Regions from separate parts of the Bacillus sp. 5w2 genome, predicted to be linked through region 2. Evidence: riboswitches for the same ligand, from Rfam matches in the RefSeq annotation. Region 2 holds a riboswitch; the other holds the start of a gene.

Region 1 (4,334 bases), on a different contig from region 2:
CCCCATAATCTTTTTGCCAATTCACTTCGCCTATACGGTATACCTGTTAAAAAGCGTTTTACCCACACCATTATTTCTGTATCTTGTTGAATAGGAATAAACTTCGTATTATTCTGTTGTAAATTAGATATAGTTTGAATAATTAATGATAATCTTTTCCAAAATGTTTCACCTAATTCACCATAGTGCAAACCATGTAAATGCGCTGGAAAAGCATACACTTCCTCCCATGTATGTAACTGCATTTTACCTTTAGATGTTAACAAATATGTATTTTCATGTATTTCTTGAATCAAATCTGCTTGCAACAACTTTGCAACTTCACGATCATATTCAGTTCTATTTAACGATTTATATATTCCAAACAAAAAAGAAATTCGGAACATATTTCCATCTTGTAACGTTTGCGAAGAACGTTTTCCCTTTAATAAATAATAAATAGAAGAAACGGTCCTTTCACCATTCAATTGTTTTAAACAATACAATAAAGTATATTGTAGTTGCATTACCGCTTCCACCTTTCAATCTAACTTAATTGCTTTTTTGTATGATTACAACGTCTACCGTTACTGATTAAACTTATCATATCGGCAATATATACTTGTATATATTCTATTGTACCAAACGAAATAACATTTACGTATTTTGAAAATCTTATGACATAATTCAAAAATTAGTTGACACTCTAATTGATAAGCATTATCATTATAATTTTATGTTGAAAAGTTTTAAAAACCGTTTTACAATAAGATTATAATTTTTATGGCGAGCTTTTCACATACATATTATCAGGAGGGAAAAAAGATGGCAAAATATACAATCGTTGATAAAGATACTTGTATCGCATGTGGTGCTTGCGGCGCTGCTGCACCAGACATTTATGATTATGATGATGAAGGTATTGCATTTGTAACGTTAGACGATAACCAAGGTATCGTTGAAATTCCAGATGTATTAGTTGAAGATATGATGGATGCATTCGAAGGTTGTCCAACTGACTCAATTAAAGTTGCTGACGAATCATTCGACGGCGATGCTTTAAAATTCGAATAGTCTTTTATTAACTTCAAAAAATACCCCTCATTAATTAGAGGGGTATTTTTTGTTTTTTTATTTTCATTCTCCTTAATAAAAAACCATTAGTAGTTCCATACTACTAATGGTTTTATTTTACCCCGCTATTTGCCAGGCCGTAAGACCCCCACCTCAAAATTCAACGAAAACAAAGAAGTTAGGTGAGGGTCGGGCTGCCCGTAAAGGCCCGATTGGTGAGGAATGATAATCAGCGGGAGAGGAACAAAACCCCCACTGATTAAAGTTTCACTTTATATTTTATGCATTTTTCATTTTTGCAAACACCCATACTTTCAGGCGTGAGAATAACGCTACAAATACAATTGTCACAACAATTCCTTTAATCAAATTAAATGGTAAGATTGCCGTTACAACCGTTGTTCTTATAGCCTCGCTAGACATAGCTGGTGAATTTAAAAACCAAGTGTAAGCTGGGAATATAATGATGTAATTTAATACACTCATAATGAGCGCCATTGTAATTGTCCCTAGCATTAATCCTGTCGTTAAGCTCTTAACAGTACGATACTTCCTAAATAAGAAAGCTGCCGGTCCAATAAATAAACATCCTGCAATAAAGTTAGCAATTTCTCCAACTGGCACTCCCGTTAAACTCCCTTGAATCCCGTAATGTAAAATATTCTTTATCGCCTCTACAATTATCCCTGCAACTGGCCCGAAAATAATCGCAGCAATTAGAGCTGGTACATCACTAAAATCAATTTTTAAAAATGGCGGAAGCCCTGGGAACGGGAAATCCAACATCATCAGTAAATATGCAATACTACTTAGCATTGCTACACTCACCATCTGCACTACACTGTTTTTTTGTTTCATCTTTCTCTCTCCTTTTCCATCGATCATCTCATGGAAAGTGGAAAGGTTCTGCTATGCCTACTTTTTCATAGAACGAAAAAACCCTTTGTGTTTTACACAAAGGGAGAATTTAAGGCACATCAAACAGACGTTCAAATTCATATCTTTTTTGAACGCTTGAACCTCCATCTTCTCCCATCCAGACTGTACTGTCGGCTTTGGAATCACACCAAATCCTGCCTTAACGGCTCGCGGGCTTAGAACAAAATCACATATAGTTCATCACCGCCGGTCGGGATTTTCACCCTGCCCCGAAGATAGACCGATATTCTATTTTCCACTTCATTATACAACAACACGATTGTATTGTGAACAAAAAAAGTGTAACTTATTAAAAATAAGTTATTAATTTTATATAATCAAAAACCAATCACTATATTTTACAATACACCCCAGTTTTTTTACAATTCGGCATTTCTCCTATGAATCCCCTAGTCATATATAATTAAAAGTGATAAGATGTTGAATTGTTAAGATAAGAACATTTTCTGGATTATGGAGGAAATGTCATGAAGAAAGAAAAGAGACACTCTATTCGAGAAACAATGAAAAAAAACTTAAGAAAAGAATACTTTTATTTGAAAAAAGAATTACTTTTCTACTGTCCAATTGATTTAGGCACATTCTCAAGAGAGACATACTATGCTGCTTTCGACGAAGATGGCATCAGTATTTATCAGTATGATAAAAAAACAGAGAGTAAATTAAAATTGTGTGAGCGTCATCCGTGGAAGAATTGGAATAAAGTGAAGGTGGATCATTATTTAACAACTTCTCAATTTATTTTTCAAGGTGAGCGGAACTGGATATTATCCCTTTTTCAAAAAGGAAAAGAAGCTCAAAAGATAATCGAAGAGCATACATCTTTACAAACTGAAGTTGTTTCCCGCTCTTTCTTAAAAAAACTTCCAGGTTTCCGTTCTAATGCACCGTTGAATAAATACATCGGCAGCATTTGCTACACTGCACTTATTGCATTTTTATTAAAATGGATGATTCCATTTCAAGCACCACAAATCGCCTTGTACTCCATTTCAATCGGCTGTATGCTTCTTGGTTTACTTTGTTTGACAATCGGTTTAATTGAACCGACTATTGTACTGTTTCGAACAAACGAAAAAACAAGAACAAAAGTATTTTACTTATATAGCTACTTAGCTATTTCTGGATTTATATGTGTCTTTATTTTTTGGTAAAAAAGAGCTAGTTAAACTAGCTCTTTTTTTCACTTTACGTATAATTGTTGATTTTGATAAATCAGCTCTTGCTGCAAGCCGTTTTTTTCTTTAATTTCCTTAACTGTCATACTAAATTTCCGGGCAATACTAACTAAAGTGTCCCCTTTTTGCACGACATATAACGATGAGGAAACGACTTCATTTCTTTGTTCATTTAAAACAAGCAATGGATTCATTGCATTCTTTTTCGCCATCGTCCATCTGCCTTGATGAACTTCTAAATGTAAGTGTGCACCTCGCGATTCTCCCGTATTTCCTACTTCTCCAATTATTTTTCCTTTTGAAATATTATCCCCTTGAACTACATATCTCTTATTTAAATGTGCATACACAGCCTCATATTCTCCATGTTTAATAAATACAACGTTTCCATAACTACTTGAATAATAAGACTTTGTTACCTTCCCCTCTTGAATAGCTGCCACAGGCGCGCCGATCGGTGCCGCTATATCTATACCGTAGTGTTTTCCATGCCTTGTCCCAAAATAATCACTTATCTGCCCTTCAACAGGCCATGTCCATCGATTTCCATCTGCGTACACATGTAATTGAGATAAAAACAGTACTGTCAATAACATGACGCCACATTTTAACACTTTCATATATATCCTCCGTTTTCTAATTAACACCATACCTTCTCTATTTTGGTATATTACAGAAAAAAGTATACAAAAAAAGAAAGTGAATCACTCCACTTCCTTTTCTTTTTTATCACGAAAAACGATTGCACTGCGATTATACTCCACATCTTTTACTTGTAATCGAGCGTTTATTACTCTAGCTACTGCAAACAAATAATCAGATAATCTATTTACATACTTTAGAACAACTTCATTTATTTCCCCTTCTTTTTGTAAAGACACGATACATCGTTCTGCCCGCCTTACAACTGTACGTGCAATATGAATAGCTGCTGCCGACTCACTTCCACCTGGTAAAATAAAGCGCTCTAACGGCGGTGCTTCTTCTATATACGAATCAATCCTTCTTTCTAAGCTTTCGACCATTTCGATCTTTACTTTATAAGAAATTTTCCCCTCTACTATCGCCAAGTCTCCCCCGCAATCAAATAGTTCGTGTTGAATATTTTCAAGTTCATTGTAAATATCTCCAAAAGACCCGCCTTGTAGCTTCGTCATCGCATAT
Region 2 (4,334 bases):
TACTCACTGTAAATGCAGTATGATGCGAATCTGTATTATGAGCTACCATTGGTTCTAATTGTAGACGTTCTGCGTACCCTTCCGTAATCGGTACACAAACGAGACCACGTCCATGTGTAATCATAAAGTTAATTGTTTCTGGCGTAATATACTCTGCTAAAGCGATAAAATCGCCTTCATTTTCACGGTTTTCATCATCACATACAATAACGACTTTTCCTTGTTTTAAATCTTCTAGAGCTTCTTCAATACGATGAAACATCATGCTTCCCCCTTATAGAAATCCGTTTTCTTGTAAAAAGCTTTCGCTCATTGAACCTGTTCGTTTTACAGGTTTAGAAATAAAGCGTTCGATGTATTTACCAATCATGTCACACTCAATGTTTACGATGTCACCGGCATTCTTTTCTCCGATAACAGATTCACTTACTGTGTGCGGGATGAGTGAAATTGTAATGGAAGATTCGTCTATATCAAATATTGTTAAACTCGTTCCATCAACAGCGACGGACCCTTTATGCAAACAATAGCGTAGCAATTCATCAGAAATAGCTATTTTGTAATAGAGGGCATTATAATGTTGTTTTTTGTTTAATATCGTTCCGATGCCATCGATATGTCCTGAAACGAAATGTCCACCGAATCGTCCGTTTGCAGCCATTGCTCGCTCTAAATTTACTTTACAGTGCGGTTTAAGCATGCGAAGGGATGTTGATTGCATCGTTTCGGGCATTGCATCCACTGTGAATGAAGTTGTTGTGAAACTCGTTACAGTTAAGCAAATACCGTTAACCGCGATACTGTCACCTAAGTGAACATCTGATAAAATTTTATTTGCATGGATCGTTAACTTCATCGATTCTCCGCTTTGTTGCATGTTTGCAATCGTTCCTAATTCTTCTACAATTCCTGTAAACATTCCGTCACCTCACTTCGGGCATTCGCAACGATTTTTATATCATCGCCAATTTGTTTCATCTCTTGAATTTCCAAGGAAAGTGCATCTTGTAATTTTGAAAAACCATTTCCGCCAAATAAAGTAGGAGCGTCTTGCCCGCCAATTAATTTTGGGCTTATATAAGTCACAATTTCATTGAAATACTTTGTTTGTAAGAAACTCGCATGAACTGTTTGACCACCTTCGACGAAAAGAGAAAGGATTTGTTTTTCGCCAAGTAAGTGTAAGAGATCTTGGATTTCAATTTGCTTCGTTTTCATTTGGAAAATAGCTATATTTTCAGATTCATAAGAAGCTATTTTCTCTTTATTTACATCCTTACCGACAATAATCCATGTCGGTGCTAAACCATCTGTTATGACATGAGAAGATGGTGGCGTTCGTAAATGGTTATCTAAAATAACGCGAATAGGATGTTTCCCCCCATTTGGAATTCTTGTCGTTAAATGTGGATTATCAGCGATAACCGTATTCACTCCAACGAGAATCGCATCATGTGTATGGCGATATTGGTGAACATCAGCTCGTGCTTCTTCCCCTGTAATCCACTTACTTTCACCAGTTACAGTTGCTGTTTTTCCATCTAAGCTCATCGCTGTTTTTATTGTTACAAATGGGCGTTTCGTTTTCATGTAGTGAAAAAAGTAACGATTTAATAAAACTGCTTCTGCTTCAAGAACACCGGTAGTTACTTCGATACCAGCTTCTTCTAATCTCCTTTTTCCATTACCAGAAACGAGAGGATTGCAATCAAGAGTAGCAATTACAACCCGTTTGACTCCTTTTTTGATGAGCAATTCACAGCAAGGTGGTGTTTTTCCAAAATGGCTACAAGGTTCAAGAGTTACATAAACGGTAGCTCCTTTTGCCTTCTCACCAGCCATATGAAGGGCGTGAACTTCTGCGTGTCCTTCACCAGCACGTAAATGGGCGCCCATACCGACGATGTTTCCATCTTTTATAACAACAGCACCAACCATAGGATTTGGGCTTGTTTGCCCAGATGTCCCTTCTGCTAACTGCAAGGCAATCCTCATATATTCTTGATCTGTCATTCTCTTCACCTCTCCTAAAAAAATCAAAAAACCCCAAGGATTTAATATCCTTGGGGTTTGGGAGACGTGATTTCTAGAAATATAGTTTGAATACGAAAGCATAGGAAAGAAACCTAACGATAATTGATATTTCTGCATAAGGAAAAAGCCTAGCAAAATATCGAATTTTTCAAACGCTAGTTGTCTCTTTTTATTTCAGTATAAAAAAATGAGTATAGAAAACTAAACATATATAAAGAATCAAAATGAACCTTTAAAAATATGCATACTGAAATAAAAGTGTATTCACTATATAAAAAACTAGAAACATATCCTTCTCCCATCCAGACTATACTGTCGGCCCTAGAGTTTCACTAGATCCACCGTTTTCAAGTTGAAAACGGGTCACGGACTTAGAAGTTTGCACTTCATCACCGCCGGTTGGGAATTTCACCCGACCCCGAAGGATGTTGTTTGCTCAAATTATAGCACAAAAAAAATAAAAGGCTAGAAAAAAATATTCGAATGTGAAGAATTGTGTGAAAATATATGTAGGCTGGAATGGAGACAAAAGTATTAGAAATGTTGTAAGGAGAAGGGATATAACGGAGTTACTAAAAAGAAAAAACATGCACAAAAAAATGTGCATGTCACATGTTAAATTATTCTGCCTCTGGTGCTCTAACAACAGACTCGAATTTACCTTTATGCGAAGCATCGCAATAAGGCATATTTTTTGATAAACCACAACGGCATAAAGAAAATGCCGGTTTTGCTGGGAATACATTCCCTTGTGAATCGACTAATTCCACGTCCCCTGTAACGCGAAAAGAGCCATTATCATTTACTTTAATTTGTACTTTTGCCAACGTTATCCCTCCTTCCCAAACGCTTAATTCCATCATATAATCAAGAGAAGTGCTTGACAATATAAAGTGAAACTTTAATCAATGGGGGAGGTATCCCCCGCTGATTATTAGTTGAACCAATCGGGCTTTTAGGGGCAGTTAATCTCCCACCTAACTTCTTTGTTTCAGCCGAATTTTGAGGTGGGAGTTTTACTGCCCGCAAATAGCGGGGCAAAAAGAGCACTTTGTTTGAAAGAGAAGACAGTGTTATAATGTTTTTTATAACTGACTAGAGTAAGGTGACGAGAGATGGATAAACAATTACATACATTACGAAACATTGCAAATGAGCGCACGTGGGCATCATTTTTGAATGATAATCATCCATATAGTTTGTTACATTGGTCCATTGCAGGTGTAGGGCAAGAGGCAAAGGATGTTTGGTTACTTCAAGATGAAGTAACATTTCAAACGACAGAATTTCCAACACTGGATGAAGCAGTGCAATGGATTTCTGAAAACATGGAACAAGTTACAGACGTTTTAGCGCAATAAAAAAAACAGGCTTATGCAAGCCTGTTTTTTGTTTCTTTTACATATGATTTTAAAAATTGATCAACGGCTGCTTCATACTCTTCTTTATTTTCGTTATAAGAGCAAGCGTGTGCGCCGCGTTCTGCAATATAAAGTTGTTTATTGTTTTCTTTTGCTTCATATAGTGCTTTCGTCATATCAGCTAAAATATAATCATCATCTTTACTATGAATAAAGAGGACGGGATTTTGAATGTTTTTTATACAATCGATTGGTGAAACTTCACGAATCGTATAACCGTCACGTACTTTTAAAAAAGCATTTGCTAAAGGTAATAAAGGCCATTTAGGTAAATGGAATTCAACCTTTAAACGGTGTTGTAACTGCCCGTAGAAATCAGAAAAAGGACAATCTGCAATATAGAAATCAGCACCATCTTCTACAAGTCCTGCATATTGAAGAAGTGTTGCAGCTCCCATAGATTCACCATGAATACCGAGTGTTATATTTGTTCCAAAACGACTTTTTAGCCAGTCAACTACAGATTTTAAATCATGTTTTTCATAGTATCCATAGCTTGTTGTTTTTCCACCAGTTTTACCATGACGACGATGATCATAAATAACGACATTATATCCTCTGTTTAAAAATAACCTTGCATATTTTACAGAGTTCATTTTATTTACAGTTACGCCGTGACAAAAAATCATAAACTTATTGGAATGACCAGCAGGAATGTAATATCCGTGAAGATCATATCCAAATTGCGAAGGAATATGAATTTCTTCTTTATGAAGAGCATCAAAATCCTCTATACGAAAATGTTTTTTCGTTTCTCTTTCGAGTACTTCTTCCTCTGTTTTTTTCTTTAAGTACATCACTTTATTTGTAAAGAAAATCCCAAGGGCAGTTATTGCACCTAGTATAGTAAACAATGCTGCAAAAAAACGTTTCATACTT

What was found. Region 2 has a riboswitch for FMN ahead of ribD (bifunctional diaminohydroxyphosphoribosylaminopyrimidine deaminase/5-amino-6-(5-phosphoribosylamino)uracil reductase RibD). Riboswitches for the same ligand answer to the same signal wherever they lie in the genome.
Region 1: another riboswitch for FMN. It lies ahead of ACXY7N_RS06255 (ECF transporter S component); the one in region 2 lies ahead of ribD (bifunctional diaminohydroxyphosphoribosylaminopyrimidine deaminase/5-amino-6-(5-phosphoribosylamino)uracil reductase RibD).

Annotation. Positions count from the first base shown of each region.
Region 1 covers NZ_JBTIWT010000002.1:377,895-382,228, reverse strand. Annotated here, with positions in the region: gene ACXY7N_RS06265 (YpbB family protein) at 1-506, opposite strand, end outside; gene ACXY7N_RS06260 (ferredoxin) at 805-1,053, shown strand; gene ACXY7N_RS06255 (ECF transporter S component) at 1,333-1,911, opposite strand; FMN riboswitch at 2,074-2,213, opposite strand; gene ACXY7N_RS06250 (hypothetical protein) at 2,460-3,146, shown strand; gene ACXY7N_RS06245 (peptidoglycan DD-metalloendopeptidase family protein) at 3,176-3,790, opposite strand; gene ACXY7N_RS06240 (cob(I)yrinic acid a,c-diamide adenosyltransferase) at 3,875-4,334, opposite strand, start outside.
Region 2 covers NZ_JBTIWT010000003.1:418,529-422,862, reverse strand. Annotated here, with positions in the region: gene ribBA (bifunctional 3,4-dihydroxy-2-butanone 4-phosphate synthase/GTP cyclohydrolase II) at 1-262, opposite strand, end outside; gene ribE (riboflavin synthase subunit alpha) at 275-919, opposite strand; gene ribD (bifunctional diaminohydroxyphosphoribosylaminopyrimidine deaminase/5-amino-6-(5-phosphoribosylamino)uracil reductase RibD) at 901-2,013, opposite strand; FMN riboswitch at 2,321-2,464, opposite strand; gene ACXY7N_RS09580 (CDGSH iron-sulfur domain-containing protein) at 2,655-2,861, opposite strand; gene ACXY7N_RS09575 (DUF2552 family protein) at 3,150-3,395, shown strand; gene ACXY7N_RS09570 (alpha/beta hydrolase) at 3,407-4,330, opposite strand.